Regions from separate parts of the Lysinibacillus sp. FSL K6-0057 genome, predicted to be linked through region 2. Evidence: riboswitches for the same ligand, from Rfam matches in the RefSeq annotation. Region 2 holds a riboswitch; each other region holds the start of a gene.

Region 1 (10,543 bases), 2.1 Mb from region 2:
CATTGAAACACAAGTATTAACAGCTAATAAGCATATTCAAACATTGAGTCAAAACTATTTACGTGTACGTTCTGTTTCTGCTTTTAAACAACTACTTGAAATGACGCGTATCTCAAAAAATATCGTCAAAATCGTCAAGACAGACCCACGTAAATTTTATAATGTGGAACCATTTTTCTATGCACACCTACCTTCTGCTGTGGAATTAACGGATAAATATACGATGCTTTCCAAGCAGCCAGTGAAGGATAAGGAAATTCAATTGACCTTATCCAAAACACGTGAAACCCTGACTGATTTGAATGATACGATTCAAATTGATTTAAAGGATGCGCTTGCTAATGATATCGATCATCTGCAAATGGAGATTGAATTCGCAAATCGTTCCAATCTTAGACGTAGAGAACAATTGGACTGGCGAGGCGATGATAAATGACAGCAAACGAACACGCATTTCAACTAAATACCATACCAGGGCTTTCTCCACTAGTCCAATCCTATTTAGAAACAACTCCACAAAACGAGGCGATGGCGACTTATGAAACGCTATCGCCTCTTGCGCAAAGTCGTGCATTACTGTATGCCAGTCAAATCAAGTTGACTGATTTTGAATCATTGCTGTCCCTTGGGCAAGATTCACAGCGAGCTCTGTCTCAATTTGCCGACCGCATGCTTGCTCAAGTAAAGCAAAAGGACGTCACAAAAATTGGTCAAATGCTCGATTCTTTAATGCAGACGTTAGATCGAGTAGACCCGACCGCTTTGGAACCGAAGAAGCAAACCTTTTTCAAAAAAATCTTTGGCAAAACCGAGCCTACTGTAAAGCAAACGCTAACAGAATTTGAACGTATTAGTATACAGGTGGAACGTATTGGTGTTCAGCTGGAACGTGCACAGCTTCAGCTGATAAAGGATGTTGAAAACTTAGAGGCGCTATATGCCCATAATCGAGGTTTTTTTGAGGAATTGGCAACAGCCATTGCCGCAGGACAAATGAAGAAGCAGCAAGCCATTGAGGTAGAGCTACCTGCACAAATAACAAGTGTCCAAGCAACCAAGCAGCCACTTGCGATCCAGCAATTAAATGACTTCGCCGCTCAAATTGAAAGACTGGATCAACGTATTTACGATTTACAAGTATCACAGCAAGTCGCCCTGCAAACAGCTCCTCAAATCCGTATGATTCAGCAGGCCAATCAAACGTTAGCAGAAAAAATCGAGTTTTCTATCGTTACCTTGATTCCACTCTGGAAAAACCAACTGGCGATGATGCTGTCCATGCATATGGATCATCATTATGCACGTTTAGAGGAACGATTATCACAGGCCCATGATCGCTTCTCTAGTCCCTCGTTTGAACAGCAAGTTTCGAAATTTAAAGAAACACAGCAAGAGCTGCAAACAGCGATTAAAGATGTATTTGCCCTGCATACGGCAACTGAACAAGAGAAACAACAGCTACAGGATGTGGCGGGTGCTAGCAGCTATCGGCGAGATTAACAAAAAAATGGGTGGCTCAGTAAAAGTTCTGAACCACCCTGTTTGTTTTTATTCAAAATAATCTTTATAGTAGCCACCGACATTACCTGTATTGTCGATGATAAAAATGAACTCTTCTGTTTCATTTTTCACTTCATATTCTTTCCCTACTGTTAATACGTTGGATACTAAGTATTTTGATGCATTTGTATGTTTGCAAGTAACTGTTCGTAATGTTGGCGCATCTTTCCATTTTAAATGTAACATATTCTCTCTACCTCTCTTTACTAGCAAAAGCTAATGTCTATTGCTTATTCTATAATATTTTTGGTCTTTTGTGGAGAAAAAAGAAATACTATACCTATTCTATCCAAAAAAAATGAAAATTTGAGGTGTTATGATGAGTTTTGGTGGTGTTCCGCAATGGTTTTTTATCATTGCTGTAGCATTCGCAATCTGCTTTGTGCTTTATGCAGAATGGAATTCTAGAAAATAAGTGAGTCCAACTGGTTGGACTCACCTTTTTTGTGCTTATTTTAAAGTACGCTTTAAAAATTCCTTCGTACGTTCATGTAATGGATTAACTAACACTTGTGCTGGAGGTCCTTCTTCGACAATTACGCCTTTATCCATAAAGACAACACGATCTGCCACTTCTTTGGCAAATTCCATCTCATGTGTCACGATGAGCATCGTATTGCCCTCATCTGCTAGCTGACGCATGACCTTTAATACCTCACCTACCATTTCTGGGTCTAATGCGGATGTTGGCTCATCAAATAGCATTACATCTGGATTCATCGATAAGGCGCGAGCGATGGCCACACGCTGCTTTTGTCCGCCTGAAAGCTGACGCGGCTTGGCATTCACATATTGATCCATGCCAACGATTTTCAAATATTTAAGCGCCGTTTCTTCTGCTTCTTTTTTCGAACGTTTTAACACTTTGACTTGGCCCACTGTGCAATTACTTATGACGTTGTGGTTGTTAAATAAATTGAACTGCTGGAACACCATGCCTAGATGTGTACGATATTCTTGAATATTGTGCTTTTCATCTAAGATGTCTTCCCCTTTATAAATAATTTGACCGCCACTTGGTGTTTCTAATAAATTAATGCAACGAAGCAGTGTGGATTTACCAGAGCCAGAGGAGCCAATTAAACAAACTACCTCCCCTTTTTCCACTTGGAAATTCACATCTTTTAACACTTGGTTACGTCCAAATGATTTACTTAAATGTTCGATTTTAATGACTGCCATTTGTGCGTCCCCCTATACGGCTTCTTTTTGTTCTTTTTGATAGGCATCAGGTCCATCTAGACGTTTTTCAACGTAAAGAAGAATGCGTGATGCGGTAAATGTCATGATGAAATAAAGAATACATGCAACAAAGAATGATTCGAAATAGCGGAAGTTGTTACCTGAAATTGATTTAGTTTGGAAGAATAATTCCGTTACCCCAATGACATTTAAAACGGCTGTATCTTTAATATTCATAATTAATTGGTTACCAGTCGCTGGTAAGACGTTACGCGCTACTTGTGGTAAGACAACGTGAATCATAATTTGGAAGTGATTCATACCAATTGCTGATGCTGCCTCGTATTGACCATTATCAATCGATACAATACCACCACGAACAATTTCTGCCATGTATGCCCCTGTATTGAGGGAAACGACTAAAATACCTGCTGTAATAAAGTGCATATCGATACCGAATGCGATATCTAATCCGTAGTAGACAACCATAGCCTGTACAATCATTGGTGTACCACGGAAAAATTCAACATAGCATGTCAGTATAAAATTAATGAGCTTTAAGCTATAAAATTTCACACCTTTTTTACGAACTGGAATCGTATGCATAATTCCGATGAAAAATCCGATAAATGCACCAATAATTGTACTAATACTCGAAATCAGTAACGTATAATACGCACCTCGTAAAAACATTTGCCAGTTGTTTTCAATAATTGAAAGTATCCATTCAAGACTCATGATGTTCCTCCTAACAATGTCATCTTGCTTGCTTATTTCTTTTGTGTCCTAGCTCTTTCTACCATTCTATGTTTTGTCACGCTAGGACATTATCATTATGTAGAGAGGTTCTCATTTTGATAATGATGAAATGATCATGCACGGACTAGCAACTAGCCCGTGCCTTGTCATTATTGTGCTGCTGGTTGTTGCGAAATAGCTTCTTCCATAATCGCTTGACGATCGTCTTCCGAAATGCCTTTTAGAACTTCATTGATTTTTTCACGATTTGCGTCGTCCTTACGTAAGCCTACAGCAATTGAAGTATTTGATGGATCTGTATCAAAGCCTTCTTCAAATGCTACATATGTGAACTTATCGTTGGCAGCAGCAGCAGAAATACCCTCTGGACGTTCAGCTACATAGCCATCAATTTTACCTGCTTCTAAAGCCACACGCATTGCTGGGAAGCTTTCCATTGCCGTTTGTTTTTCTACGCCTTTGATTTGATCAATCACTGTGTAGTTTGATGTATTTAATTGTGATGTAATTTTAGCACCTGAGAAATCTTGAATCGATTTTGCATCTTCATATTTGCTACCTTTTTTAATAACCATCACAAAATCAGAAGTGTAATAGTTTTCTGTAAAATCAATTGTTTTCTTACGTTCTTCTGTTGGTGACATACCTGCGATAATCGCATCAATTTTGTTCGATTGTAGCGCTGGCACTAATCCGTCCCACTCCATTTTAACTATGACTAACTCTTTGCCTAAACCTTCAGCGATTTTCTTCGCCATTTGTACATCATAGCCACCTGCATACTCTGCATTATCCGCTATTTTCACAGCGCCATTCGCATCATCTTGCTGTGTCCAGTTGAACGGTGGGTAGCCAGCCTCCATTCCAATTCGGAATTCACCGCCGCCTTCTTCTTTGTCAGCTCCAGCATCACCTGAACCGCCCTCTTTTTTGTCACTTGTGCCACATGCAGCTAGCACAATTGCCGTCATGATAGAGATCATTACTAACAACCATTTTCTTTTCATGAAAAACTCCCCTTTTCTGTAAAAAAATAAGACAACTGTACTAAAAAAGACCTAAGTATATTGAACTTAGGTCTTACCTTTTATGACAGTTGCCCAAATCCTCACTATAATTTCCATGTTTCCGAGATAGCACAACCTAGTAAATCTGGAAATCCATTTACTAGGACAGTCCTGCACTTATTCACTGCAGACCCAGTATAAAAGTACGAGCTCCTTTTATACTTCGGCGATATTTCCTTCTTCATTGCGTCTTCGCTTGCTTGTACTCTACAATGAACTAATAAATACCGCGCCTCTACCTCACTGGTAAATATTCGTGAGGTTTGTTTATTTAATTGATATTTAGATACTACTATAAAACTAATATGTTCGTCAAGACAGTTTTAACATTTTTCTGACTAATGACAATATTAGGGTATTGTGCGTTCCCTATCCATTTTAAATCGTTGAGCTTTCATCGATATTTCCGAAAATTACAACAAATTTTTATTAGAGCGTATATGCTCTCTGTGAGAAAAGTTGTGTTTATTTCTTTTGGCTCCTCTAAACGATATAACATTCGTACTCTTTCAAAAATAGAATCGGTCAAAACCTTTCGTCATGCACAAAAAAACCCTGCTGAACATTGTTCGCAGGGTTTAATGGCATTATGAATTTAATAATAAATCTTCAGGATTTTCGATTAATTCTTTAACTGTTTTTAAGAATCCTACAGAATCTTTTCCATCGATGATACGGTGATCGTAAGAAAGTGCTACATACATCATTGGACGGATTTGAACTTCACCATTTACGCCAACTGGACGGTTAACAATTGAGTGCATACCTAAAATACCAGCTTGCGTACCGTTCATAATTGGTGTTGACATTAATGAACCGAATACACCACCGTTTGTGATTGTGAATGATCCACCAGCCATGTCATTTAGGCCTAATTTTTTATCACGAGCTTTTGTCGCTAAGTTAGCGATATCTTTTTCGATTTCAGCGAAGTTTTTGCTATTTGCATCGCGTACAACTGGTACGACTAAACCTTCTTCAGTTGATACAGCAATACCGATATCAAAGAAGTTATTTAAATGAATTTCATCGCCAGAGATTTGAGCGTTTACGTATGGATATTTTTTTAGTGCTGCAACAACAGCTTTTGTAAAGAATGACATGAAACCAAGTTTGATGTCGTTTGCTTTCACAAACTCTTCTTGTTTACGTTTACGAAGTGCCATGATGTTTGTCATGTCAATTTCGTTGAATGTTGTTAACATTGCTGTTGATTGTTTCACTTCTAATAAACGTTTTGCAATTGTTTGACGACGACGGCTCATTTTTTCAATTGTTACACGGTCAGAATTAGCCGCTGGTGTGAATACTACTGGGCCACCTGAAGTTGCTACTGATGTAGGTGCTGCTACTGGTGCTACAGCTGGTGCTGTACCATGTGCTGCTACATCTTGTACACGTACGCGTCCTTGTGGATCTACTGGAGATACCGCTGCAAGGTCAATACCTTTTTCACGTGCAAGACGACGTGCTGCTGGCGATGCAACTACACGTTCACCAGAAGTTTCTTCTACTACTGGAGCCGCTGCAACTGGTGCAGGTGCTGCTTGTGGCGCTGCCGGAGCTGGAGCTGCTTCAGTTGGTGCTGCTGCTGCGCCTTCGCCTGCTTCTACTACTGCGATAACTTGACCAACTAGTACAGTATCGCCTTCTTCAGCTAAAATTTGTGTTAATACACCTGCTTCTTCAGAAATGATCTCAGCGTTTACTTTATCTGTTTCAAGTTCAACGATGAATTCACCTTTTTCAACGCGATCGCCCACTTTTTTTACCCACTGTGCGATACTACCTTCTGTAATCGATTCTGCTAATTCAGGGACTTTAATTTCAGCCACTTTCATTTCCTCCTTTGATTAACGTGCATGACGCACATAGAAGGGCTACTGCTTAAGGGCAAGTAGCCCAGTTTCAAAAATTGATATGTGATTATTTAACCTTTACTGACTCAGCAACCGCTTCTTCAATAAGAGCTGCTTGTGCTGCTTTATGAGAATCTGCATCTCCTTCAGAAGTTGAGCTCATTGCAGGACGACCTACATAGCGAAGCTTTTTACCTTCTGAAAGTGCATATAATGTTTCTAGTGCATAATTCCATGAGCCTTGGTTTTTAGGTTCTTCTTGTACCCAAACGATCTCTTTCGCATTAGGATACTTAGCAATGATACCAGCAACTTGCTCTTTTGGGAATGGGTAAAGTTGTTCTACACGGATAATGTGTAGGTGATCGAAGCCTTCGCCGTCTTTCACGCGCTCTGCTATGTCGATCATCACTTTACCTGTACCTAAAACGATGCGCTCTACAGCTTCTGGTTTAGCGCCTAAGCCTGGTTGTTCAATCACTTCTTGGAATGAACCATTTGCTAATTGCTCAGCATTCGCCGCAGCTAATGGGTGACGTAATAATGATTTTGGTGATACGACTACAAGTGGACGTACCCCTTCTGTACCTAATAATGCTGCTTGACGGCGTAATAAGTGGTAGTAGTTTCCTGCATTTGAACAGTTCGCTACAAACCAGTTATTTTCAGCTGACATTTGTAAATAGCGTTCCATACGGCTTGAAGAGTGCTCTGGACCTTGACCTTCATAACCATGAGGTAATAGGATAACGAGGCCAGATTTTTGACCCCATTTAGAGCGTGCCCCTGAAATAAAGTTATCAAACATCACTTGTGCCATATTCGCAAAGTCACCGAATTGTGCTTCCCATACTGTTAGTACATGGCTGTTTTCTAGATTGTAACCGTACTCAAAGCCTACTACCCCAGCTTCAGTCAGTGGAGAGTTGTATACTGTAAAGGATGCGTTCGCACCAGAAATATGGTGTAGTGGTGTGAAGACATTGCCGTTGTTTTTATCATGTAGTACTAAGTGACGTTGAGAGAATGTACCACGTTGAGCATCTTGACCTGTAAAACGTACTGGTGTACCGTCTTGGATAATCGTTGCATACGCTAACGTTTCCGCATGGCCCCAGTCAATTTTTGCAGATGCATAAGCATCACGACGTTTTTCTAAAATTTTACCAAGCTTTTTCTGTGGCTCGAAGTTTTCTTCAAACACTAAAAGCTCTTCATTGATTTTTTCTAAACGCTCCGCACCAACTGCCGTATCAATTTGTGGGAATTCTACTTTTAATTCTTCTGGCATTTCTAAATGATGATGATCATCTTTATCTGCCATTTCTTTGACATGGTCATAGGCTGCTTGCATTTCTGCATAGATCGCTGTATCTAGTGCCGCTACATCCTCATTAGATACAAGACCTTCTGCCACTAATTGTGCACCATATAATGCACGCACTGTTTCATGTTTAGATACTAATTTATATGTTTCTGGGTTTGTCACTGTTGGATCATCTGTTTCGTTATGACCATGACGACGGTAACCTACTAAGTCCACAATGATGTCTTTGCCAAATGTTTGACGGTAGTTCGCTGCAAAACGACCAACTTGTGCTACTGCCTCTGGGCTATCTGCATTGACATGGACTACTGGCACTTCATAGCCTTTTGCTGGGTCAGAAGAGTATACAGAAGAACGAGAATCATAATGTTCTGTTGTGAAACCGATCATATTGTTTGCGATAATGTGGATTGTTCCACCTGTTGTAAAGCCTTCAGTTTTAGCGAAGTTTAACACTTCCGTTACAATCCCTTGACCTGGGAACGCAGCGTCACCGTGCACAAGAATGCCTAAGCCTTTTGTACGATCGAAGGCAGGTTGCCCTGGTTTAGACGTATCATCTTGTGTGGCACGAGTAGCACCAAGTACGACTGGATTGCCCACTTCTAAGTGAGATGGGTTGTAAGCCAATTTCACATTCACACCAGATTCACGGTTGTAAGAAGCACCCATGTGGTATTTCACATCACCTGTCCAACCTTTTGTAATTTCAAGGCGGCCATGCTCTGGCATAAATAAATCATTGGAAACATGTGCAAAGTCAGAGAACATCATGTCATAAGGTTTATTTAAAATGTGTGTTAAAACGTTTAAGCGACCACGGTGTGCCATACCAATACGTACGTTTTTCACATTTTTCGCTTCTGCCGTTTTAATGATTTCATCAAATAGAACGATTTGCGTATCTAAGCCCTCACCAGAGAAACGCTTTTGCCCTACAAATGTTTTATGAATAAATTTCTCGAAATTTTCAACGCGAGTTAAACGATCTAATAAGGCTTTCTTCTCATCAGCAGATAATGCTTGTTTGAATGAGCCTGTTTCGATTTGCGCTTGAATCCAATCACGTTCTTCAGTAGCTACTACGTGACCATATTCAAATGCTACTTTATCTGTATAAATAGCTTTTAAATATTCGATTGCATCCTTACCATTTTTCACGTTTGCTGGCACATCTTTGAAGAAGATTGCTGCAGGAATTTCAGCTAAATCTGCAGCGCTTAAGTTGAACGCGCTTTCTTCAATTTGAGCTGTTTGTAGTTCACGGTTTTTCAGAGGATAAATATCTGCCGCTAAATGACCGCGTGAACGAATTGCATCTGCTAGTTTTACAGCGGCTAACACTTTTTTGTAATCGCCAGCAGGAGCCGCTGCTGTATGACTAGCTACAGCTACTTCACCTTCTACTACTACTGGTGCACCAAATTGTTGGAATAAAGAAACTAACTCCGGTTCTACTTCTTCAGGAGACTGTAAGAATAAGTCGTATTGCTCCATCACATATCCTAAGTTAGGACCAGAGAAAGCTGACCATGGAGAACTTACAGTTGTAACGTTGTTCGACATGAAAAATGACCTCCAAATTTTGCCTTTCGGCAGTTCCATTAATTAAATTGCAATTAATTATATAATATTTAGCCGTTCTTTAAAAGAATGTTTCACACTACTTTTCCATATTTTAAAGAACGTTTTTTCCATCTCAATCTTACTACTCTTCACAAAAAATACAACTCTTTTTAGCAAATTAAGCAATTTTTTTCGCAAAGGATAGAATAATGAAATAAAGCATGTATTTTTCTTAATATTTTAGCGGGATTTTCAGCAAGAAAACGGTTCCAATATTAACCTCACTCTTGACTTCTACCGTTGCATTGTATTTTTCAAGTAACATCTTCGAAATACTAAGCCCTAAGCCCGTTCCACCAATTTGACGATTTCTTGCTTCGTCCACTCGATAAAAACGATCAAAGATAAACGGAATATCCTCTTCTGCTATTCCTATACCATTATCAGCAATTTCTAAACATGCATAATTTCCAGCAACAGAAATAGAAATTTGTATCTCAGGAATTTTTTCACAATAACGAATGGCATTCTCTATTATATTACGAACAATTTGACTTAGTGCATTTTCGGAGATAAATAACAGACCTATTTCACCATGCTTCGACAGCAAAATTCGCGCTTGTGGATGAACAAGCTTGAGCTCATCCATCACTGCTTGAATGACCACTAGTGCATTTGCCTCACTTGTCTCATCTTTTTCCTCACGCCGTGCAAGCTCTAATAATTCCTCAATCATTTTGCGCATACGAGCAATTTCTGTTAAGGAGGTATCAATGGATTCTTCTAATATGGCGGGATCATGTTTGCCCCATCTTTTTAAAAGAGAAAGATGTCCTTCAATTGCTTGGATCGGCGTACGTAGCTCATGGGAAGCATCGGCGACAAATTGCTGCTGCTGGGTAAATGAAATTTGCAGCTCATTCATCATGGCATTGTACATTTTCAGTAAATCACCAATTTCGTCATGTGATGTATAGGTTAGCTGTATAGGCTCATTAAACCCTTGATCCATCACCGTTTTCATGGATGCACGCAATTCATGTAATGGCTTCATTAAATAGTTCGCCAAATAATAGCCAATAGAGCCTGATAACACTAATGCGCCTAATCCTGCTATCAGCATGGCGGTCAATAGATAGTGCATGAGTGATTGAAAACTAGTTAAAGGATGAATCACTTGAATATAGCCTTGGAAAAAGCCCATCCGTATCGGTTCATTGATG
Region 2 (10,543 bases):
TTGCCACTACTATAACTAGCATTAGCAATGTTGTTAGTAGATGAATTTTTGTTTTAAGTCTCATAACTGTGTTCCTTTAGCACATACCCAACACCTCGAACCGTTTGAATAAGAGGTGTAGCATTGGCAGCTTCAAGCTTTTGACGGACATAACGTATATAAACATCCACAACATTTGTATCCCCATAATAATCATAGCCCCACACAGCCTCTAGTATTTGCTCTCTTGTCAGTACTTGTTTGGGATGTTTCAGTAAATAGAACAGCAAATCATACTCACGAGGTGTCAGCTGAATTTCCTTATCAAAATAGACAACTTCCCTTGTTTGCTCGTTTATCGATAAATGGCCAAATATAAGGGCAACTTGCTTTGGACTGACCTTCTGCGAAAATCGTAAAGCATTGCGAATACGTGCCAGCAGCTCCTCAATTTCAAAAGGCTTTGTCACATAATCATTGGCTCCTAAATCCAAGCCCTTTACCTTATCCTCTACCTCGCTTTTGGCAGTCAACATGATAACAGGCGTCTGGGATTCTGTTGCACGAATCCGCTTTAGCACATCAATACCGCTCATCTCAGGTAGCATGATATCAAGTAAAATTAAATCCCATTGCTGCTCACGGTATTGTAGTAAGCCTTCTGCTCCTGTATGGGCCATTTCTGCCTCATACCCTTCAAATTGAAGCTCCAGTTGTAGCACTCTGGCAATATTTTCTTCATCTTCAATAATTAAAATTCGATGCGTCATGTCGAATCCGTCCTTCGCCTTTTCTTTTCATCGTATACGATACAAGTGGTGAAAGTCTAATTAGAAAATGATGAGAATGACACATACTTATAAAGAAAGATAAAACAAACTACTTCACTTTTTTTATTCCTAGCGTTAGAATACTAATATCTTATTTTCCTATAGGAAACTTTATTTCGTTAATGATACTTTTTGAAACGAGGGAACAATATGGTTTACAAAAAAGTCACAAAACCGTCTGCAGAGGCGGTTTTAGATGGAGATATAAAAGGTTGGCGACGATTTTTACCATTTTTAGGACCTGCTTTCATTGCAGCAGTCGCCTATATCGACCCTGGTAATTTTGCTACAAACATTACAGCAGGTTCTCAATACGGCTATTTGCTACTTTGGGTTATAGCCTTTTCTAATTTAATGGCCGTGTTAATTCAATCCCTGTCTGCCAAGCTTGGCATTGCGACAGGAAAGAATTTACCTGAAGTAGCACGCGAGCATTTTTCTAAAAAAACATCTATCTTTTTATGGATACAGGCTGAATTGGTCATCATTGCCACTGACCTCGCTGAATTTATCGGGGCAGCATTAGGGCTTTATTTACTTTTCAATATTCCTATGCTTCCCGCAGCATTGATTACAGCGGTGGGTTCATTCGCTATTTTAGAGCTGCAAAGAAGAGGATTTAGAGCCTTTGAGGCAGGTATCTCAGGCATGGTTTTAATTGTTGTATTAGCATTTGCCTTCCAAACATTTTTAGCCCAGCCAGCATGGGGCGATGTAGCGATTGGCATGTTCACGCCACACTTTGAAGGTGTAGATTCGCTATTACTAGCAACAGGTATTTTAGGTGCAACCGTTATGCCTCATGCTATTTACTTACATTCTTCGTTAACACAAAGTCGTATTATTGGTCGTAATGAGGATGAAAAGAAACGTATTTTCCGTTTTGAATTTATCGACATTATCATCGCTATGATTATTGCTGGTGCCATCAATATGAGCATGCTCATTATTGCCGCAGCAGTATTCCACACACAAGGCATGGTAGTAGAAGATTTAGATGTAGCCTATAATGGCTTAAAAGAGGCGCTCGGCCCAATGGCAGCTATTTCCTTTGGCTTAGGTTTACTCATTGCAGGGCTAGCTAGCTCCTCCGTAGGAACTTTAGCAGGCGACGTAGTCATGCAAGGATTTATTCAAAGAAAAATACCACTTTATTTACGAAGAGCGATTACTATGGTGCCTCCGCTAGTCATTATTGCATCAGGGGTGAACGCAACCTATGCTCTCGTTCTAAGTCAGGTTGTGTTATCTTTCGGTATTGCATTTGCCCTGGTCCCACTTGTCATGTTTACAAGCAAACGCGACATCATGGGCAGTTTAGTCAATCATCGTATTACAACTATTTTAGGTTGGTTTGTAGTTGTCATCGTTGTGGCATTGAATATCTATTTACTGTGGGAAACAATATTTGCGTAATAAAAAACCAGGTACTCTTAAAAATTGAGTACCTGTTTTTTTCGATTACACATCAACCTTCTCAACATTCCGTATGGCTAAATAGGCAATACCAAGACCCACGATTGCTAAAGTAATTGGAATAATAATAATATCGTTTAAAGTAAAGTTACCTGAATTAGACGAAGTTACAGATACAATTATAATAGATGAAATAATCGTTGTCGGTATGGAGTATTTTCTCATCCCGAAATACAATGGGATTAAAGCTATACCTGAGGCGGCAATCGCATTCATCAATATAGAAGGTATGTGCTGGATAATTAAAGAACTTGATAGTACATCAGGAATTAATTCATATCGATCGCTAATGACACAAAAAATTGTTGTAATAAGAGCATTGGAGATAATGATCATGGTGAATGTAAATAGCATGACAATGGCAAGCTTTGCGACCATTAATTTCTTTCTACTTATAGGATACATAAAGGCTAATGTGATGGTTTTAAATTTATATTCTCCGATGATTAACTTAGCTATTAACGTAGAAGCAAAAATAATAAAAACTGCTCTTACAAAGGAATCAATGACACTTAAAGCAACCTCATAATTTTCAAGCCCTGGATCTCCCTCTACTTTAGAAATAAATAAAATCATAAACAAAAACCCAAGAATAACAAAATTAGCAATAATGGCTCCTTTAACATAGGACCCTAAATGAAATTTTTTCATTTCCAAACGCATTAAATTAAGCATGAACAACGCCTCCATTGATTAGCTTTAAGAAATAATCCTCTAATGAACTTGTTTTTTTACTAATCTCCTCAATCTCAACGCCATGTTCAATTAATGCTCTAGATAGGGTTTGCTGGGATACTGTTGAGTCATAAATACGTATAGAGTTATCATCCATCAGCTTGAAATTAGTAATCTTCAATTCACTTTCAATAATAAACGCTGCCTTTTTCCCATCACTTACGATCACTTCCGTATAATTGACCTGATCACGATTGATTGTATCCATTGCTACCTCAGTGATGAGCCTACCATTCTTAATAACACCTATCGTATCGACCAATTGTTCTATTTCAGCCAGAATATGACTAGAAATAATAATGGTTATGCCATACTCCTTACAAAGCATCTTGAAAAGCTCTCTTAACTCCTTTATCCCTACTGGGTCCAATCCATTAATGGGTTCATCTAATATAAGTAACTCTGGCTTTGTAATAATAGCTCGTGCAATGCCTAATCTCTGTTTCATCCCCAGAGAAAAATCTTTAACCTGCTTATTTTCTGTATTCGATAACTTTACTAAATTAAGAACATGCGCAATTTCTTTCTTATCATAATAACCCATGTATTCACAATGTAGTTCCAGAGTCTCACTAGCCGTTAATTTTTCATAGAAAATAGGATATTCAATAATTGATCCCATTCTTTTTAGTATTTCATAGGATCGGTCTGTCAATTTCTCCCCTAAAATCTCTACATCCCCACTTGTAGGTTTCGTTAGATTAGTTAGCATCTTCATAACAGTGGTTTTACCCGCACCATTAGGACCTAAAAATCCATAAATCTCTCCCTTCTTAACGTTCATATTGACAGCAGAAACAACTTCTTTTCCATCGTAGACTTTCGTAAGCTGGTTTGTTTTTACAATGTATGTCATGTAATTCTCTCCCTCAATTGTGACTACGTTCATTATAAAAAATGAAACTCTCTATTTTATTACTGCATTCTTACAAATTTCTTAAGTAAAAAAGCCTGCAAAGCATTAAAGCTCTACAAGCATAATGGATTCAATACATCATTCGTTTTAACGAAATGGTAAAAATGGTTTTTTCATAGGGAATACTCGATAACCGAATGGAGCCATTCATTATTTCTACTAGTCGCTTTGTAATCGTTAGTCCCAAACCACTACCTTGGAAGGATTTATTTCGAGAATCCTCTAGTGTATACATCCTTTCAAAAACGCTATCGATATGATATTCATCAATGCCCTTGCCACAATCCCACACATCAATATCAATATTGGCTTCATCATTTCTTACGGTAATTCCAATGACATGGCCATCTGCTCCATATGCAATAGCATTAGACAGTAGATTGTTTAGGGCTCTATCTAATGCTTCTTCATTACCGAGTGCATACATAGGGCGCTCTGGGATATCAATCTTAATATCTAATCCCATTGAGGTAACCAGATCATAAAAAGATAATATATTTTTACGACAGATTTCACTGACATTGATTTTAGTGATTGGATAATCTGTATCTCCAGCCTCTAATTTCGCCAGATCAAAAAATGTATGAATAATTTTTAATACTTCTAAAGTTTTAGCATGAACACCCGTAAGTAATCGTTGGCGTTCCTCCTCACTAATCGAGCTCTGAAGTTGAAGCATCTCAATATAGCCTAATACAACCGTTAAAGGCGTTTTAAGATCATGCGAAATGTTTGCCAACATCTTTTTCATGGAATTTTCCATTTTCTGATGTGTTGCTTGGATTTTTTGATGCTGATCTAGTACGGTATTCATTGTAATAAGTAACTGTTGAATTTCTGAATTTGTAGTTGCTACTAAAATCTGTTCATAAGTCTGTTCATTCACAATTACTTGTAATTTTCTATGCATGTATTGGATAGTGCGATCTTGTTCCTTTTTGACTTTCCATTGAAAAATAATAATCCCCATTAGCAATACCACTATTAGTAATAGAAATATCATCATATTCTTAACCCTCAAACTTATAGCCGATTCCCCATAGGGTTTTAATATATAGAGGATTTGACGGGTCATCTTCTATTTTTTCGCGTAGTCTTCTTATATGTACATTTATAATATTTTCATCGCCGTAGTAAGCATCTTTCCATATCATCTGATAAATTTGCTCTTTGGTAAAAACCCGATGACGATTTGTCACAAACAACTTTAAAATAGAAAATTCCTTTGATGTCAGCTTTACCTCTTGCCCGTTCTTTGCTATTGCGTAATTAACAATATCTATCTTTAAATTATCAATTTCTAGGACATCTTGCTTTTGGTTATCCTGACTAGAGTATTTTGTAGCTCTTCTGATAACAGCCTTTACACGTGCCGAAAATTCTAGCATAGAAAAGGGTTTAGCAATATAATCATCTGCTCCTAATCCTAAGCCCAATGCTTTATCAACATCGCTGTCTTTTGCAGACATAATAATGATAGGAAGTGCTGCCTGCTCTCGAATAATCTTTAATACTTCTAATCCATTTAGTTTAGGAATCATAATATCTAGGATGATTAAATCAAAGGTATTTTCTAAACAACTTCGTAATGCTTCTTCGCCATTGGTCGTTGTTGTGACAGAGAAACCTTCCATTGTTAAGTAATTATCGACCATTTCACGAATGGCTTCATCATCTTCTACGAGTAAAATATGCTTTTGCACTATCATACACCTCTCCCTGCCAACTCTAAATTTCCATATCTATATTACATTACCATATTTATGATGTTTATTTTGAGAGATTTTGTTCATGAGTGTCGAAAAAGAGCTGTCCTATAAACCCATCACTCTTTGGTTTACAGAACAGCTCTATTATTTACTCTTCAACTTTTAAATCACAATCTTTAAGTGGCAGCATTTTGGTTTTGTGCTTTATTTTATAGCCAAACCATAGTGCTAAAAATAGTGGAATCCCGATATACGAAACAAGGATGCCATACCAATCAATTTTATCACCTGTAAAGGCTGTGTAATTTTGTCCAATGACTACGATCATACAAACGGTAAAAGCAAATAATGGTCCAAATGGATATAATTTGGCTTTATAAGGTAATAACTTTGGATCTAAGCCCTGTGCATCAAACGCTCGACGGAAACGATAATGACTAAATGCAATACCCAGCCATGCAATAAAGCCTGACATTCCAGAGGCATTTAATAGCCAGATATAAACCACTCCATCACCAAAGAATGACGCTAAAAATGCTAAACAACCTACAGCTAATGTTGCCATCAGTGCATAAATCGGAATACCTCGACGACTTAGCTTTGCGAAAAATTTAGGTGCATGTCCTTCCACCGCTAATTGCCATAGCATACGAGAAGATGCATACAGGCCTGAATTTCCTGCTGACAGCATAGCCGTTAAAATAATGGCATTCATTAATGAAGCAGCAAAGGCAATACCTAGGCGGTCAAACACTAGTGTAAACGGTGATACTGCGATATCTTCTGATAATAAACGTTCATCTGTGAATGGAATCAGCATCCCAATTGCACCAATCGCTAAAATATAAAACAAAAGAATACGCCAAAATACAGATTTAACAGCCTTCGGAATATTTTTACCAGGATCATCTGTTTCACCAGCTGTAATTCCAAGTAATTCTGTCCCTTGGAATGAAAATCCAGCAGCTAGGAAAATACCAAATGTAGCAAGGAAGCCACCATGGAATGGCCCATCACTAATAAAGAAATTAGTGAAACCTACAGGAGCCTGCCCACCTAAAATACCAAAAATCATTAGTAAGCTAATGATAATAAAAACGATGACCGTTACGACTTTAATCATGGCAAACCAATATTCACTTTCACCATAACTTTTTACGGATAGTAAATTAAACGTCAGTACAACAGCAATAAATAATACTGTCCACAGTGCTGATGAGCTATCTGGGAACCAATATTTCATAATTAATGACACGGCAGCGATTTCTGCAGCAATTGTGATTGCCCAGTTATACCAATAGTTCCAGCCTAATGCAAATCCTAAAGCAGGATCTACAAATTTGGTTGCGTAGGTACTAAATGAACCTGATGATGGCATATACGCAGCCATTTCCCCTAAGCTCGTCATTAAAAAATATACCATAATACCGATTAAGGCATAGGCCAGCAATGCGCCCCCAGGTCCTGCCTGTGCAATAGCACCACCACTGGCTAAAAATAGCCCCGTACCGATTGTACCGCCTAAAGAAATCATTGTAATATGGCGGCTTTTTAATTCTTTTTTCAGCTTCGGTGCTTTATGACCAAGCTGATTTACTTTTATTTCACTCACGATATAGCTTCCTTCCTATTTATGAGGCAAAAAAATGCCATCACATATACACTGTGATGGCTACGTTAATCCTCAGTTTTTCCTAAATGATAGCTCAACACGTTGTGCAAACGTGACAGTTCTGTTCCTTTCGGAGACAGCCCCAGCATGAGGTTTTCAAGTCCCCTCACACTTCGGCAATATTTCCTTTCAGCTAATTTCATCAATGCTTGTCATTTCAATTAGCATACTTATAAATATCGCGACCTCTACCTCAATACAAACATGAGGCATATAATTATTAAATTTATGATGTTTATTATACTAACATAAGACCATAGACATTTCAATATAACGGAAAATGTTCTGTATTTTATGAATCTTCTACTATTTTTAATAGTGTGATAAAGTGTTATAGTAGTTCAATTAGAATGGTTATGATTAGGGGGGATTTTATTTTGACTACAAATGATCATTCCGCTAGTTATCCTAGTAAAAAAATTAGCTGGAAAGGAACAACCTTACTTTTAGTTTTCGGAGTTATCTTTATAGCCTCTACATTACGAATGCCACTAACTGTTGTTGGCCCAATTATATCCTTTATCCGTGAAGATCTTGGGATATCTAATGTATTGGCAGGCTTTCTAACAACGATTCCATTGCTTGCTTTTGCTATTATATCTCCATTTGCACCAGTTGTAGCACGCAAACTAGGGCTTGAGCTAACATTATTTTTATCAACTTTTCTATTGGCCTTTGGGATTGTCCTACGTTCACTCGGTACAACAGAGTTACTTCTATTAGGTACTGTGCTAATTGGCGTAGCCATTTCTTTTGGAAATGTACTTATTCCAGGATTATTAAAATTAAAATTTCCATACCATGTCGGTTTATTGATGGCCTTTTTCACCATGTCCATGAATTTAACTGCTGGTCTTGGTGCTGGTATTAGCTATCCTATAGCCAATTCATCGTTAGGCTGGCAAGGTGCGCTGTCCATTGCACTCGTACTCGTTCTCATTACAATCTTAATTTGGATACCTCAATTAAAATCAAATAAACCCGAACCAGTTACTACATCTAAAAAGACAGGTACACCTTTATGGAAATCACCTGTTACTTGGGCTGTCACAGGCGCAATGGGGTTACAGTCTTTATTATTCTACACGACTGCAGCTTGGATTCCCGAGATCTATATTGCCCAAGGGCTAGCTCCTGACAAGGCCGGTTGGATGTTTTCCATCATGCAATTCTCACAAGTACCAATGGCTTTAGCTGTGCCTATAATTGCAGGTAAAATGACTTCACAACGCCCCCTTGTATTGATGTTTACATCTTTCTATTTAGTAGGGTTTGTTGGTGTTGTCATGGAATGGACTAGTCTTGGTGTACTGTGGATGGTCCTTCTAGGGTTAGCAGGAGGTTCTTCATTCGCCCTAGCAATGATGTTCTTCACTCTCCGCACTCGTACTGCATTTGAGGCAGCTGATTTATCAGGCTTTGCACAATCTTTGGGTTATTTATTTGCCGCAATTGGTCCTATTCTTTTTGGCTACTTGCATGATTTCTTTGGTGGCTGGAATATTGCGGGATGGCTCTTTGTCGTTGTGGCAATATTACTCTTCTTTTGCTCAATGAGAGCCTCCAAGGATGAATATGTGCATTAATAAATAAAGCAGATGGTTCAGGTTCCCCATCTGCTTTATTTCTATATGGTGTATACGTTTACGCATTGTTTAATGGTCAGATTGCTGTAGTAATGTTAGCAATTCTGCAAGACATTCTTTTGCTTCATTACTATGAACTGTCATAGCAGAAAAAATAGGAATAGCCTCTTGTAGGAGTAAATAACTAAAATAATAATAGCCTACAAAAGCTTGCTGCCCATAGCCCTTTGGCGTTTCTTCCTCCCACTCCTGCTCATCATTGTCCTCATTTTCTGACCATAAATAGTTAGTATCTAATAGCTCCTGCATGGTTTCAACAGTATTGACTGAGTCTAGATAATCCTTTGTAATAGCATGTGCCACAGCCAAATATAACTGTAATTCTTGTAAGGAGATATCCTCCGTATTTTTACTAGCTAGCTTTTTTAAAAGAAGAAGCAAAACCCAGGGTGTCACCTGCCATAGTGTACCTTGATGTTCAATTAACGCAGCTAGCTGTGGATATTGCTCCTGTTCAATCAGCTGAGGGATGGTTGTTCCTCTACCATAAGGTGTCGTCAATTGTCTCCATGGGATATTCGGGATTTGCTGGTCTAACATAGTAAACGCCCTCTCCTCAACATGTAATTTGGAAATTAATTTTCAAAATTATTAGGAAGGTAAACATCTCCTTTACTGCTAATAGCACGGCTTTTGATAAAAATAATTTGGTGTATGATATATATTTACATAGGGTTTATGGAATATATGAGTCGTTGCAGGCGAAAGTGGCGGGATTAACCATGTCCAGTTGCCTGTAACTTCTCTTTCTGCTGATTTTTCTGCTTCCTCAAACAATTTAAATTGCTGAGCCGCTGTATGATGATCAACAATGCTCACACCATCTTCTTTAAATGAGTGAAGAACAGCAATATTAAGTTCCACTAATGCACGATCACGCCAAAGAGACGCTTGTTTGGTTGTATCAAGATTAAAAATTTCTGCAATAGCAGGTAGCATGTTATAGCGCTCATGATCTGCTAAATTGCGTGCACCGATTTCTGTTCCCATATACCAGCCATTAAATGGAGCAGCTTGAAAATCAATACCTGCCATTTGAAAACGCATACTCGAAATTATGGGTACGGCATACCATTTCATCCCTAACTTCTCCACATCCACTAACTCTGGATGGCGGATTGAGACCTCTACTATATATTCTTCAGGGATTACATACATTTTGGGAGCGCGATCATCCACCTGTATAATGAGTGGTAGCACATCAAAAGCCGTTCCTTTACCTTTCCATCCCAGAGATTTACATACTTTTGTAAACTCAATGGATTGCGAATCTCCAATAACGCCTGCTTCTGTTTCATAGCCTGCATAACGGATAAGTTGATGATTCCAAATCCTTACTCTATCTGAAGCAAACACTGTTATAGTTGGACGGATCTTCCCACAATTTGTTGCATAATCAATATGTTCTAGTAATTTTTGAAAAATATCCTGTTCATCTAAAACATCACGTGCATCTACCACATGCAGTGACTGCCAAAATAGACGTCCGATACATTTATTGCTATTACGCCATGCCACTCGTGCACCAAAAACTAGCTCCTCAGTTGTTGGGTAATATTCACCTGCATTTTCAACTTCCT
Region 3 (10,543 bases), 1.7 Mb from region 2:
TACTTGTTTCATACTATTGATTCCCTCCAACCTTGTTTGCTAGTTCACCAAGCGTTATTTTTTGAAGTTCAACTAATTGTTGTATGCCTTTTTCACCTAGTGCTAACAATTCATTTAGTTCTTGACGAGAAAAGGTAGCTTCCTCTCCAGTACCTTGTAATTCTACAAATCGTCCTGCGCCCGTTATCACAATGTTCATATCAACAGCTGCAGCCACATCTTCTACATAATTTAAATCGAGAATAGCACCTTGATCTTCTACAATCCCAACACTTGTTGCTGCCAAAAAGTCTGTTACTGGGAATTTTTCGAATGGCTTTTCTTCAGCAAATTTAGCAATGGCCTGTGTCATGGCAACAAATGCTCCCGTAATGGATGCTGTACGAGTACCACCATCAGCTTGAATGACATCACAGTCAATCCATACAGTACGTTCGCCTAGCGCCTCTAAATCGACTACAGCACGTAATGCACGCCCAATTAAGCGCTGAATCTCCATTGTACGTCCATTGACTTTCCCACGAGAGGATTCACGTTGTGTACGTTGAGCGGTTGCACGAGGCAGCATGGAATATTCGGCTGTGATCCACCCTTTCCCTTGCCCACGTAAAAAGCCAGGTACCTTGTCTTCAATCGTTGCTGTGCAAATTACTTTTGTATTGCCTACTTGAATTAATACGGAGCCTTCTGGATGTAATAGATACTCACTATCTATTTTCACAGGTCTTAGCTCATCTGCATTTCTACCATCAAATCTTGTCATATTTTTCGTTCCTCCTAAAAACTTTCGCGCCCTCATCTTATCATAATTTGTGCCATCAAAAAAGTACTCGATGGTGGCTTATGTACAATGCTGAAAACGGCAAAAATCAGCCTAGCCTGTTGCTAAGCTGATTTTTTATTTTAATGTGATACGTTTTATGTCGAGAGTACCTTGCTCTAACCAATTCTCAGCAATCGAACGGAAAATTGGAACAGAACCAGTTGCAAAAAATTTATGAACAGGCACCGCATTTGCATTTGCTAAAGTGCCGTTATAAGCTAACATTTCCTGAACATCCTTTGCTGTTTCCTCCGCAGAAGATAATACATTCACATCTTCTCCGACAACAGCTTCAATTTGTTTTTGTAGAATAGGATAATGTGTACACCCTAAAATAACCGTATCAAATTGTCGATTTTTCAACGGCTTTAAGCCTTCAGCTATTAAATTATTTGCAAAGTCACCTTTATATTCGCCACTTTCTACAAGTGGCACGAATGTTGGACAAGCTAGTGGAATAATATGTGTTGACGTATTGAGTGACAACAAGGCTTCTTCATACGCCCCACTTTTAATCGTTCCTTCTGTTGCAAGCACAACGACTTCATGTCGCTTCGTTTTCTTTACAGCTGCACGTGCGCCAGCATTGATAACACCTAGTACCGGAAAAGGCATATTTCTTTGTAAACTTTCGAGTGCTACTGCAGTCGCTGTATTACAAGCTATAACGAGCATCTTAACATTCATTTTTTCGAGTGCTTTTGCCATTTGCCAAGTAAAATTCCGTACTTCCTGACGACTTCTTGGACCATACGGACACCTTGCTGTATCGCCAATATAATAAATCGTTTCGTTTGGCAATCGCTTCATGATTTCTTTTGCTACGGTTAAACCGCCTACTCCTGAGTCAATAACGCCTATCGGGGCATTCATACTTTCCGCCTCAATCCTGTTTCATGTGTACATGTAGTTTCTCTAAGTAGCTTGATAATTGCGCGACTTCTTGTTCATTAAAACCAACAAGCATCTCTTGCAAGTATTGCTGTCTTTTTTCAATAACTTCTTGAATAATACGTTCGCCTTTTTCGAGAAGATGAACGACAACGACACGGCGATCATTTTCATCACGCACACGCTTGACTAATTCATTTTTCTCCATTCGGTCCACTAAATCTGTTGTCGTGCTAAAAGCTAAATATAAACGGTTTGATAATTCGCCAATTGTAATATCACCAAGCTCTTCTAACCACTGTAATGCAACAAATTGTGGCGGCGTAATCGCATAATCGGAAACAATTTCTCTTCCCTTTTGCTTCACGATGGCCGCTATATAGCGTAATTCCTTTTCAACCGTTGCAACGGTTTCAGGTGAGTGCTTTGTTACTTCATCCGACATATAACTATTTCACTCCTAAAAATACGTTGAATAGTTCTATTTTGTCGTTTTTTTCACGAAATAGCAAGTGTCCATTAGTCTAATTTAAATTCTTCCAAGCGTAACAGCTCAATTAACGCCTGAGATCGATTCGTTACACCTAGCTTTTGAATTGTATTGGAAATGTGATTTCGCACTGTTTTTTCACTAATACCAAGCTGCTCTGCAATATCTCTCGTTGTTTTTTCAGCTAATAAAAGCGCAAATATTTCACGTTCTCGGTTTGTTAAAAGAGAACGATGATGAGAGCCATTCATTCAGTTACACCCTCCTCCCCCGCACGTATTGTAACTTATGTTAAGGGGCAGGAAGCGGTGACGGCTATTTGCATGATTATTCCATGTTTCCTTAAAAATTTCGAAAATTACATAGATACATTCGTAAATTTTACGTAAAATGTAATTCCTACTATTTTAATAAATTTACATATAGTTACATATTGAACTAGTGAGGTAGAATAGCCAACTGAATTAATTTCGTTTTTTCTTCCTCTGAGATCGGCACACTTTTACCTGTGCGAGGGTCCATTTGCACAATCGTTCCACGACCAGTGAAACAAATTTCGTCCTTTTGATTTTTTGCTAGATAATGAATATCCATCGACGAATTCCCAACTTGTGCGATTTTTGTATAAATGCGTAGAACATCATCAAAGAAAACCTGCTTTACATAATCACATTGTAAATCGGCTACTATTGGTATAGATTGTATATCATCCCCTGCAGAAGGCATTAAAATACCTAAATGTCGGAAATAATCAATTCTTGCTTGCTCAAAATATGTAAAGCTAATCGTATTGTTCATATGACCATACATGTCTGTTTCTGAAAATCGCACGCGTACCTCACTATAAAATGAAAATCCCTTTTCCCACTCTTGAAAATTATCGATATAATTTGCCTTCATGATATACCATCCCCTGTCATATAATTGCCCGTCTGATCATCAACCGAGTTATGATGACGGTTAACAAAATGAATCCATATTCATTATAAAAGAAAATGCTATATTATCATAGAAAAAACACGAATAATCATCTTGTTGACTATTCATTTCTATAACTATAAAAAACTCCCTCACACAAAGTGTAAGGGAGTTTAGCTTGTCCGTATATTAGTCTACATAGTGGTCAGAACCGAAGAAGTTACGGAACATTTGCACTGAAGTAGCACGGTTTAATGAAGCGATTGATGTTGTTAAAGGAATCCCTTTTGGACATGCAGCAACACAGTTTTGAGAGTTACCACAGTTCGCAAGGCCACCATCGCCCATAATCGCATTTAAACGTTCGTCTTTAATCATTGCACCAGTTGGGTGAGTGTTGAAAAGACGTACTTGTGATAATGGAGCTGGCCCGATGAATGAAGCTTTTTCAGATACGTTCGGACATGCTTCCATACATACACCACAAGTCATACATTTAGATAATTCATAAGCCCATTGACGTTTACCTTCTGGCATACGTGGACCTTCACCTAAATCATACGTACCATCGATTGGTACCCATGCTTTAACTTTTTTAAGCGCGTTGAACATACGTTCACGGTCAACTTGTAAGTCACGAATAACAGGGAATGTCTTCATTGGCTCCAATTTAATTGGTTCAGTCAATTGGTCAACAAGTGTTGAACATGATTGACGTGGACGGCCATTGATCACCATTGAACATGCACCACAAACTTCTTCTAAACAGTTCATATCCCATGATACTGGCGATGTGTTTTCACCATTTTCAGTAACAGGATTTTTTTGAATTTCCATTAAAATAGAAATTACGTTCATACCATGACGGTAAGGCACTTGGAATTTTTGCCAGTAGCTATCGCCGCCCTGTGTATCTTGACGTAAGACTTCTACTTTAACCATTCTTCCAGTATTAGCTGAGATTTGCATAACTTTTAGTCTCCTTTCGCAGAGTAGTCGCGTTTACGTGGTGGGATTAAAGAAACGTCGACTTCTTGGTACGTGATGATTGGATTACCAGTAGTTGGGTCAAACTTCGCCATTGTTGTTTTCAAGAATTGCTCGTCATCACGATTAGGGAAATCAGGTTTATAGTGCGCACCACGAGATTCGTTACGTAATAGTGCACCTTTTGTCATTACTTTTGCAAGCACTAACATATTTTTAAGCTGACGTGTAAAGTGCGCGCCTTGATTGCTCCATTTTTGCGTATCATTGATGTTGATGTTGTTCCAGCGCTCAGTAAGCTCATCAAGTTTTTTCAATGTATCTTCAAGCTGATCATTGTAACGTACTACAGTCATTGTAGCAGTCATCATTTCACCAAGCTCTTTATGCAGTAAGTAAGCGTTTTCTGTGCCTTCCATTTTCATGATAGCATCCCATTTCGCTTGTTCCTCTGTTACACGAGCATCGTAAATCTCTTGTGGAAGATCTTCAGCATGCTTTTTAAGATGTTTTACATAATCTACTGCGTTTGGTCCTGCAACCATACCACCGTAAATAGCAGATAATAATGAGTTTGCACCAAGACGGTTTGCACCATGTTGAGAGTAATCACATTCACCTGCTGCAAATAGACCAGGAATTTCAGTCATTTGATTGTAGTCAACCCATAATCCACCCATTGAATAGTGAACTGCTGGGAAAATTTTCATTGGTAATTTACGTGGGTCATCCCCTACGAATTTTTCGTAGATTTCGATGATACCACCAAGTTTAACGTCCAATTCATGTGGATCTTTATGTGAAAGATCTAGGTATACCATGTTTTCGCCATTGATACCAAGTTTTTGGTTTACACAAACGTCGAAAATTTCACGTGTTGCAATATCACGTGGTACTAAGTTACCATAAGCTGGGTATTTCTCTTCTAAGAAGTACCAAGGTTTACCGTCTTTATAAGTCCAAATACGACCACCTTCACCACGAGCTGATTCTGACATTAGACGGTTTTTGTCATCTCCAGGAATCGCTGTTGGGTGAATTTGAATGAATTCACCATTCGCATATGAAGCACCTTGTTGATAAACGATAGAAGCAGCAGAACCTGTGTTAATAACAGAGTTTGTTGTTTTACCGAAGATAATACCAGGGCCACCAGTCGCCATAATAACAGCGTCTGCACGGAATGATTTAATTTCTTCTGTACGCATATCTTGCGCTACGATACCACGGCAAACGCCGTCTTCATCGATAATAACACCAAGGAATTCCCAGTGTTCATATTTATTTACTAAACCAGCTACTTCATGAGAACGAACTTGCTCATCTAGCGCATATAGTAATTGTTGACCAGTTGTTGCACCAGAGAAAGCTGTACGGTGCATTAAAGTACCACCAAAACGACGGAAATCTAAAAGTCCTTCTGGTGTACGGTTGAACATAACACCCATACGGTCCATTAAGTGAATAATGCCAGGTGCTGCGTCACACATACCTTTTACTGGTGGTTGGTTCGCTAAGAAGTCCCCACCATATACTGTATCATCAAAGTGAATCCATGGAGAATCCCCTTCACCTTTTGTATTTACCGCACCATTAATTCCGCCTTGCGCACAAACAGAGTGTGAGCGTTTTACAGGAACTAATGAGAATAAATCAACTTCAGTACCAACTTCAGCTGCTTTAATCGTTGCCATCAGACCGGCAAGACCACCGCCGACAACAATTATTTTGCTTTTCGCCATGATTATTTCTCACTCCTCTTAAAAAATTGCAATGATTGCATGTGCTCTATCGTAGCTTCTATTGAATTATACGAAAGCTAAAATAGCTGCCACACCAACTACACTTAGAATTACGAAAATAATGTTTGTTACGTAAGTAGCAATCTTTTGAGACTGAGGAGATTGTGTAATACCCCAGCTTACTAGGAATGCCCATAAACCGTTAGATAAGTGGAAAGTTGCTGATAAAATACCAACAATGTAGAATCCAAGCATGAATGGATTAGCAACGATATTCGCCATCATGTCGTAATCAACGTGTGTGCCAAGTGCTTTTTGAATACGAGTTTGGAAAATATGCCATGCGATGAATATCACTAAGAATACACCAGTAAAACGTTGTAAAGAGAACATCCAGTTACGGTACGTGCTGAAACGTCCTGTGTTTGGTGTAGCAGTGAATGCAATGTAGACACCATAGAATGCGTGGAACATTAATGGAATATAGATGACAATCCATTCAACTAGGATAAGGAATGGAATCTTTTCCATTACTGCGGTAGCATCGTTGTAACTTTCTGCCCCGCCTGTTGCTGTAAAGTTAATGAACAGGTGCATCGTTAAAAACAGACCTACTGGAATGATCCCAAGTAGAGAATGTAAGCGACGCCATAAAAACTCTCGATCTTTCGACAAGACTGTTACCCCCCTTAGTACTTAAAATAGCACAACAAAAGAAGTCATCATTTTGTAAATGATACTTCATTGACTGTGTATTTCATCATGGTACAATATTATGACATGTTTATTGTACTCTCAAGAGCTACGAGCGTCAAGGCAACTCGGAGTTTTTCATAGAGCTTATTAAAGAACTAATCTAGTACATGATGCGTCGTTTTTTCTCGAAAAATCTATCATTACTTTATTACCCTTAAATTTTAAGAAAATTCTAAGAAAGAAGGATAACAATGTTAAACACTCCATCTCCTACAATCTCATCATTTGGCTATGAGATCATTCGTGATCATATTCTATCTTCTATACTCGGTAAACATGAAGATGATGTCCTTTATTGGGCAGGTAAAGAGCTTGCTCGCAAGTTCCCATGTAAAAGTCAAGATGAACTTATCGCATTTTTCGCAGATGCCTGCTGGGGTACATTAGAGCTTATGAAGGAATCAAAGGATGGACGCATTTTCCAGTTGACAAACGACCCTGAAATTCTGCAAATTAAACAACGTAGCTTTAAACTTGAAGCAGGATTTATAGCAGAGCAAATTCAACTAGCTAAAGGCTATCTTACAGAATGCTATAATGAAAAGCGAGAAAAGCAACAATACGTCATGTTTACAGTCAAATGGGACGTCAAAGAACGTATTATGAATACCATTCCCTCAGAGTAATAAAAAGGATTGTCTCCCCCTAACGGGATGACAATCCTTCTTTTTTCTTCCTTTAATTTCGGACAATTACATAAAATGCTGTTTCTTCTATTATTATATGTAAAGTGCTTGCTCTAAATTAAACTCATCATGCAGTGCATTAGCTGCTTGGATCATATCATCCTGTGGTACAACAACAGAAACTTTTATTTCAGAAGTACTTACCATTTTTACAGGGATATTTTCACAACGTAACCGATCAAACATACGAGCAGCAACACCTGGATTAGAGGCCATGCCTGAACCAATAATGGAAACTTTCGCCAACCCTATTTCGAAGTCTGCAAAACTAAATCCGAGTGATAATTTACTATCTTCTAGAACACGTAATGCTTCTGCAAATTCCTCTTTTAAAATGGAAAACGAAACAGTTGGTTTCAGCCCATCAATAATGGCTTGAACAATAATATCTACATTAATGCGGTTCTCAGCAAGAATAGTAAATATATCTGCTAATGAAGCATTAGAGAAAGCATCATACCCTACTGTTAAACGAATAATATCTGATTCAAAGGCCACGCCACGAACAACTAAGTTTTTTTCCATTTCCACTTCCTCCTTCAATAAAGTGCCTACCGACTCTACTAAACTTGAGCGTATGATAACAGGCATTTGAAATTTCTTTGCTAACTCCACCGCACGTGGATGTATGACATGAGATCCTAAATGAGATAATTCCAACATTTCATCATAGGAAATTTCCTGTAGCTTTTGGGCATATGTCACATAACATGGATCTGCTGTATAAACACCGTCCACATTTGTATACATATCAGCTCGCTCCGCTTCCAATGCGATGGCAAGCGCTACAGCTGCCGTTTCAGCTCCACCTTTCCCAAGCATGGTGATATTGTGATCTTCGTCAACCCCTTGTTCCCCAGCAATGACTACAATTTGTCCCTGTGCAAAGTGTTCTTCGATTCGACTAACATCAATATAGTCGATACGCGCATGCCGATACATACCATCCGTATGAATACCTGCCTGCCATCCAGTCAGAGACACAGCCTGATAGCCCGCGTCCTGTAAGGCAATGGCAAATAAAGCACTAGATAATTGAGAGCCTGTAGACAAAACTGCATCTAATTCTCGTTTTGACACATCGTCAGTTAGTTGATGTACCATCATTTTCATTTCTTTGGCAGTATGTCCCATTGCTGCAACAACTACCACTACATCAAATCCTCTGTCCTTTTCAGCAATCGCTTTCCGAGCTGCCCGTTGGATTTGTTCAGTAGAAGCTAATGCAGCTCCTCCAAACTTCATCACGATTTTAGCCATTTCTTTCGTTCTCCCTTCCAGTCCATGTATTTCACCTAATTACAGGAGACAAAACCGTTTCTAGAAAAACTAAAAGGCAGCATCCACATAACGTGAAAGCTGCCTATAACATGTACAATAATCGTAACTTGCGCATGTGTGATAGCTCTCCGAAACGTTTAGAATCGACAGTCTTACATTTCTTAAATGCAAAACCAGTACAGCAATGGAAACAACAACGCTGTACTTCGGCAAGCTCCCCTTTCACACAATATCTCTGGACTTGTCCATCCTCCATTGTGTTACTCTTGAATCTTGCACCTCTATCATCACCTTAAAGTGAATGTATTCAATTCATTAAGCCTTAGCGTAAACAAGCTAGTCACGCCAGTTATCTCTCCATAACATTGAAAACAATGTTATTTACAACCATAGCACATGCCTATTCCTTTGACAATGATTCTTGCTGAAAATAGCTAAAAATTTGGCTTGCTAAATTAGCGGGCATCCCTGCCTCCTGTAAAGCTAGCTCGCTCGCCTCTCGAATTTTTTTGACTGATCCGAAATATTTAAGCAACTGTTGCTTACGTTTTGGTCCTACCCCTTCAATATGATCTAGTACAGATTGAATGGCATGCTTCTCATGCTGTTGACGCAAGAAGGTAATAGCAAAGCGGTGGACTTCGTCTTGAATTCGTTGTAATAAATAAAAGCCATCACTTGTACGTTTTAAGGCAATCACCTCTGGCGGATCACCAAACAATAGCTGAGATGTATTATGCTTGTCATCCTTGGCTAAGCCAGCAATCGGTATGACAAGACCAAGCTCATCTTCTAGTACTTCACGGGCTACTTCCATTTGCCCCTTACCACCATCAATTAACACTAAATCTGGTAATGGTAGACCTTCCTTTAAAACACGTATATATCGCCGACGTATAACCTCCTGCATTGCACCGTAATCATCATGCTTGGCTGCTGTACGCGTTTTATATTTTCGGTATTCCTTTTTCGCAGGCTTCCCATCAATGAAAACAACCATGGCAGATACTGCATCTGTTCCATGCATATGACTATTATCAAAAGCCTCAATTCGTAAAGGTGCACTAATACCCATTGCTTCACCAAGTGCCTCACAAGCGCCAATCGTACGTTCTTCCTGACGTTCTATCAGCTGGAATTTAGCTGCCACAGCAATTTCGGCATTTTTGGTTGCTAATTCAACCAGTTCCTTCTTTTGACCTCTTTTTGGTGTGAGAACTTTGATCTCTAATAATTCCGTTAAGATGGCTGCATCAATGGCTTGTGGAATAAAAATTTCTTTTGGCTTAATATGCTCTGGCTTTTCATAAAAGCGCCCAACAAATGTTAAGAATTCTTCCTCTGCATCTTGATAGATCGGGAAAATCGAGACATCACGCTCAATCAGTTTACCTTGGCGTACAAAGAAAACCTGAACACACATCCACCCTTTTTCAACGGCATAGCCAAATACATCGCGATTTGTTGTATCACTTGATACTATTTTTTGTTTCTGCATGACCGTATCAATATGGGCAATTTGATCTCGAAATTCCTTCGCTCGTTCAAATTCTAGGTTTTCAGCGGCTGCAAGCATTTTAACTTCAAGCTCTTTTTTGACTGCCTCCACACCACCATTGAGAAACTTCGTCATATCCTCAATCATCTCTTGATAAACCTGACCATCAATTTCCTTAACACAAGGTGCTAAGCATTGACCCATGTGATAGTACAAGCAAACCTTGGAGGGTAATTGTACACATTTGCGCAACGGATACAATCGATCCAATAGTTTTTTCGTTTCGCTCGCTGCATAGGCATTCGGATAAGGACCAAAATATTTAGCCTTATCCTTTTTTACCCTCCGTGTTGTAATCAGACGAGGATGTTTTTCATTCGTAATTTTTAAATATGGATAGGTCTTATCATCCGTTAACATGACATTATATTTTGGATCATGTAACTTGATGAGATTCAGCTCTAAAATAAG

The links. Region 2 has a riboswitch for lysine ahead of MHB40_RS01380 (amino acid permease). Riboswitches for the same ligand answer to the same signal wherever they lie in the genome.
Positions count from the first base shown of each region.
Region 1: another riboswitch for lysine. It lies ahead of MHB40_RS11950 (transporter substrate-binding domain-containing protein); the one in region 2 lies ahead of MHB40_RS01380 (amino acid permease).
Region 3: another riboswitch for lysine. It lies ahead of MHB40_RS18110 (aspartate kinase); the one in region 2 lies ahead of MHB40_RS01380 (amino acid permease).

Region 1 is NZ_CP152047.1:2,433,925-2,444,467, reverse strand. It holds gene MHB40_RS11975 (5-bromo-4-chloroindolyl phosphate hydrolysis family protein) at 1-436, shown strand, start outside; gene MHB40_RS11970 (toxic anion resistance protein) at 433-1,500, shown strand; gene MHB40_RS11965 (DUF6501 family protein) at 1,549-1,746, opposite strand; gene MHB40_RS11960 (amino acid ABC transporter ATP-binding protein) at 2,011-2,742, opposite strand; gene MHB40_RS11955 (amino acid ABC transporter permease) at 2,755-3,480, opposite strand; gene MHB40_RS11950 (transporter substrate-binding domain-containing protein) at 3,651-4,508, opposite strand; lysine riboswitch at 4,628-4,814, opposite strand; gene odhB (2-oxoglutarate dehydrogenase complex dihydrolipoyllysine-residue succinyltransferase) at 5,156-6,403, opposite strand; gene MHB40_RS11940 (2-oxoglutarate dehydrogenase E1 component) at 6,495-9,320, opposite strand; gene MHB40_RS11935 (HAMP domain-containing histidine kinase) at 9,553-10,543, opposite strand, start outside.
Region 2 is NZ_CP152047.1:289,665-300,207, reverse strand. It holds gene MHB40_RS01415 (HAMP domain-containing sensor histidine kinase) at 1-64, opposite strand, end outside; gene MHB40_RS01410 (response regulator transcription factor) at 54-749, opposite strand; gene MHB40_RS01405 (Nramp family divalent metal transporter) at 960-2,225, shown strand; gene MHB40_RS01400 (ABC transporter permease) at 2,271-2,960, opposite strand; gene MHB40_RS01395 (ABC transporter ATP-binding protein) at 2,953-3,876, opposite strand; gene MHB40_RS01390 (sensor histidine kinase) at 4,007-4,942, opposite strand; gene MHB40_RS01385 (response regulator transcription factor) at 4,947-5,639, opposite strand; gene MHB40_RS01380 (amino acid permease) at 5,794-7,257, opposite strand; lysine riboswitch at 7,340-7,516, opposite strand; gene MHB40_RS01375 (MFS transporter) at 7,695-8,903, shown strand; gene MHB40_RS01370 (hypothetical protein) at 8,973-9,503, opposite strand; gene MHB40_RS01365 (nitric oxide synthase oxygenase) at 9,582-10,543, opposite strand, start outside.
Region 3 is NZ_CP152047.1:3,638,259-3,648,801, forward strand. It holds gene MHB40_RS18060 (XTP/dITP diphosphatase) at 1-12, opposite strand, end outside; gene rph (ribonuclease PH) at 14-763, opposite strand; gene racE (glutamate racemase) at 899-1,696, opposite strand; gene MHB40_RS18075 (MarR family transcriptional regulator) at 1,707-2,159, opposite strand; gene MHB40_RS18080 (LuxR C-terminal-related transcriptional regulator) at 2,234-2,455, opposite strand; gene MHB40_RS18085 (thioesterase family protein) at 2,643-3,104, opposite strand; gene sdhB (succinate dehydrogenase iron-sulfur subunit) at 3,312-4,091, opposite strand; gene sdhA (succinate dehydrogenase flavoprotein subunit) at 4,097-5,851, opposite strand; gene MHB40_RS18100 (succinate dehydrogenase cytochrome b558 subunit) at 5,918-6,526, opposite strand; gene MHB40_RS18105 (YslB family protein) at 6,799-7,233, shown strand; gene MHB40_RS18110 (aspartate kinase) at 7,327-8,553, opposite strand; lysine riboswitch at 8,688-8,866, opposite strand; gene uvrC (excinuclease ABC subunit UvrC) at 8,975-10,543, opposite strand, start outside.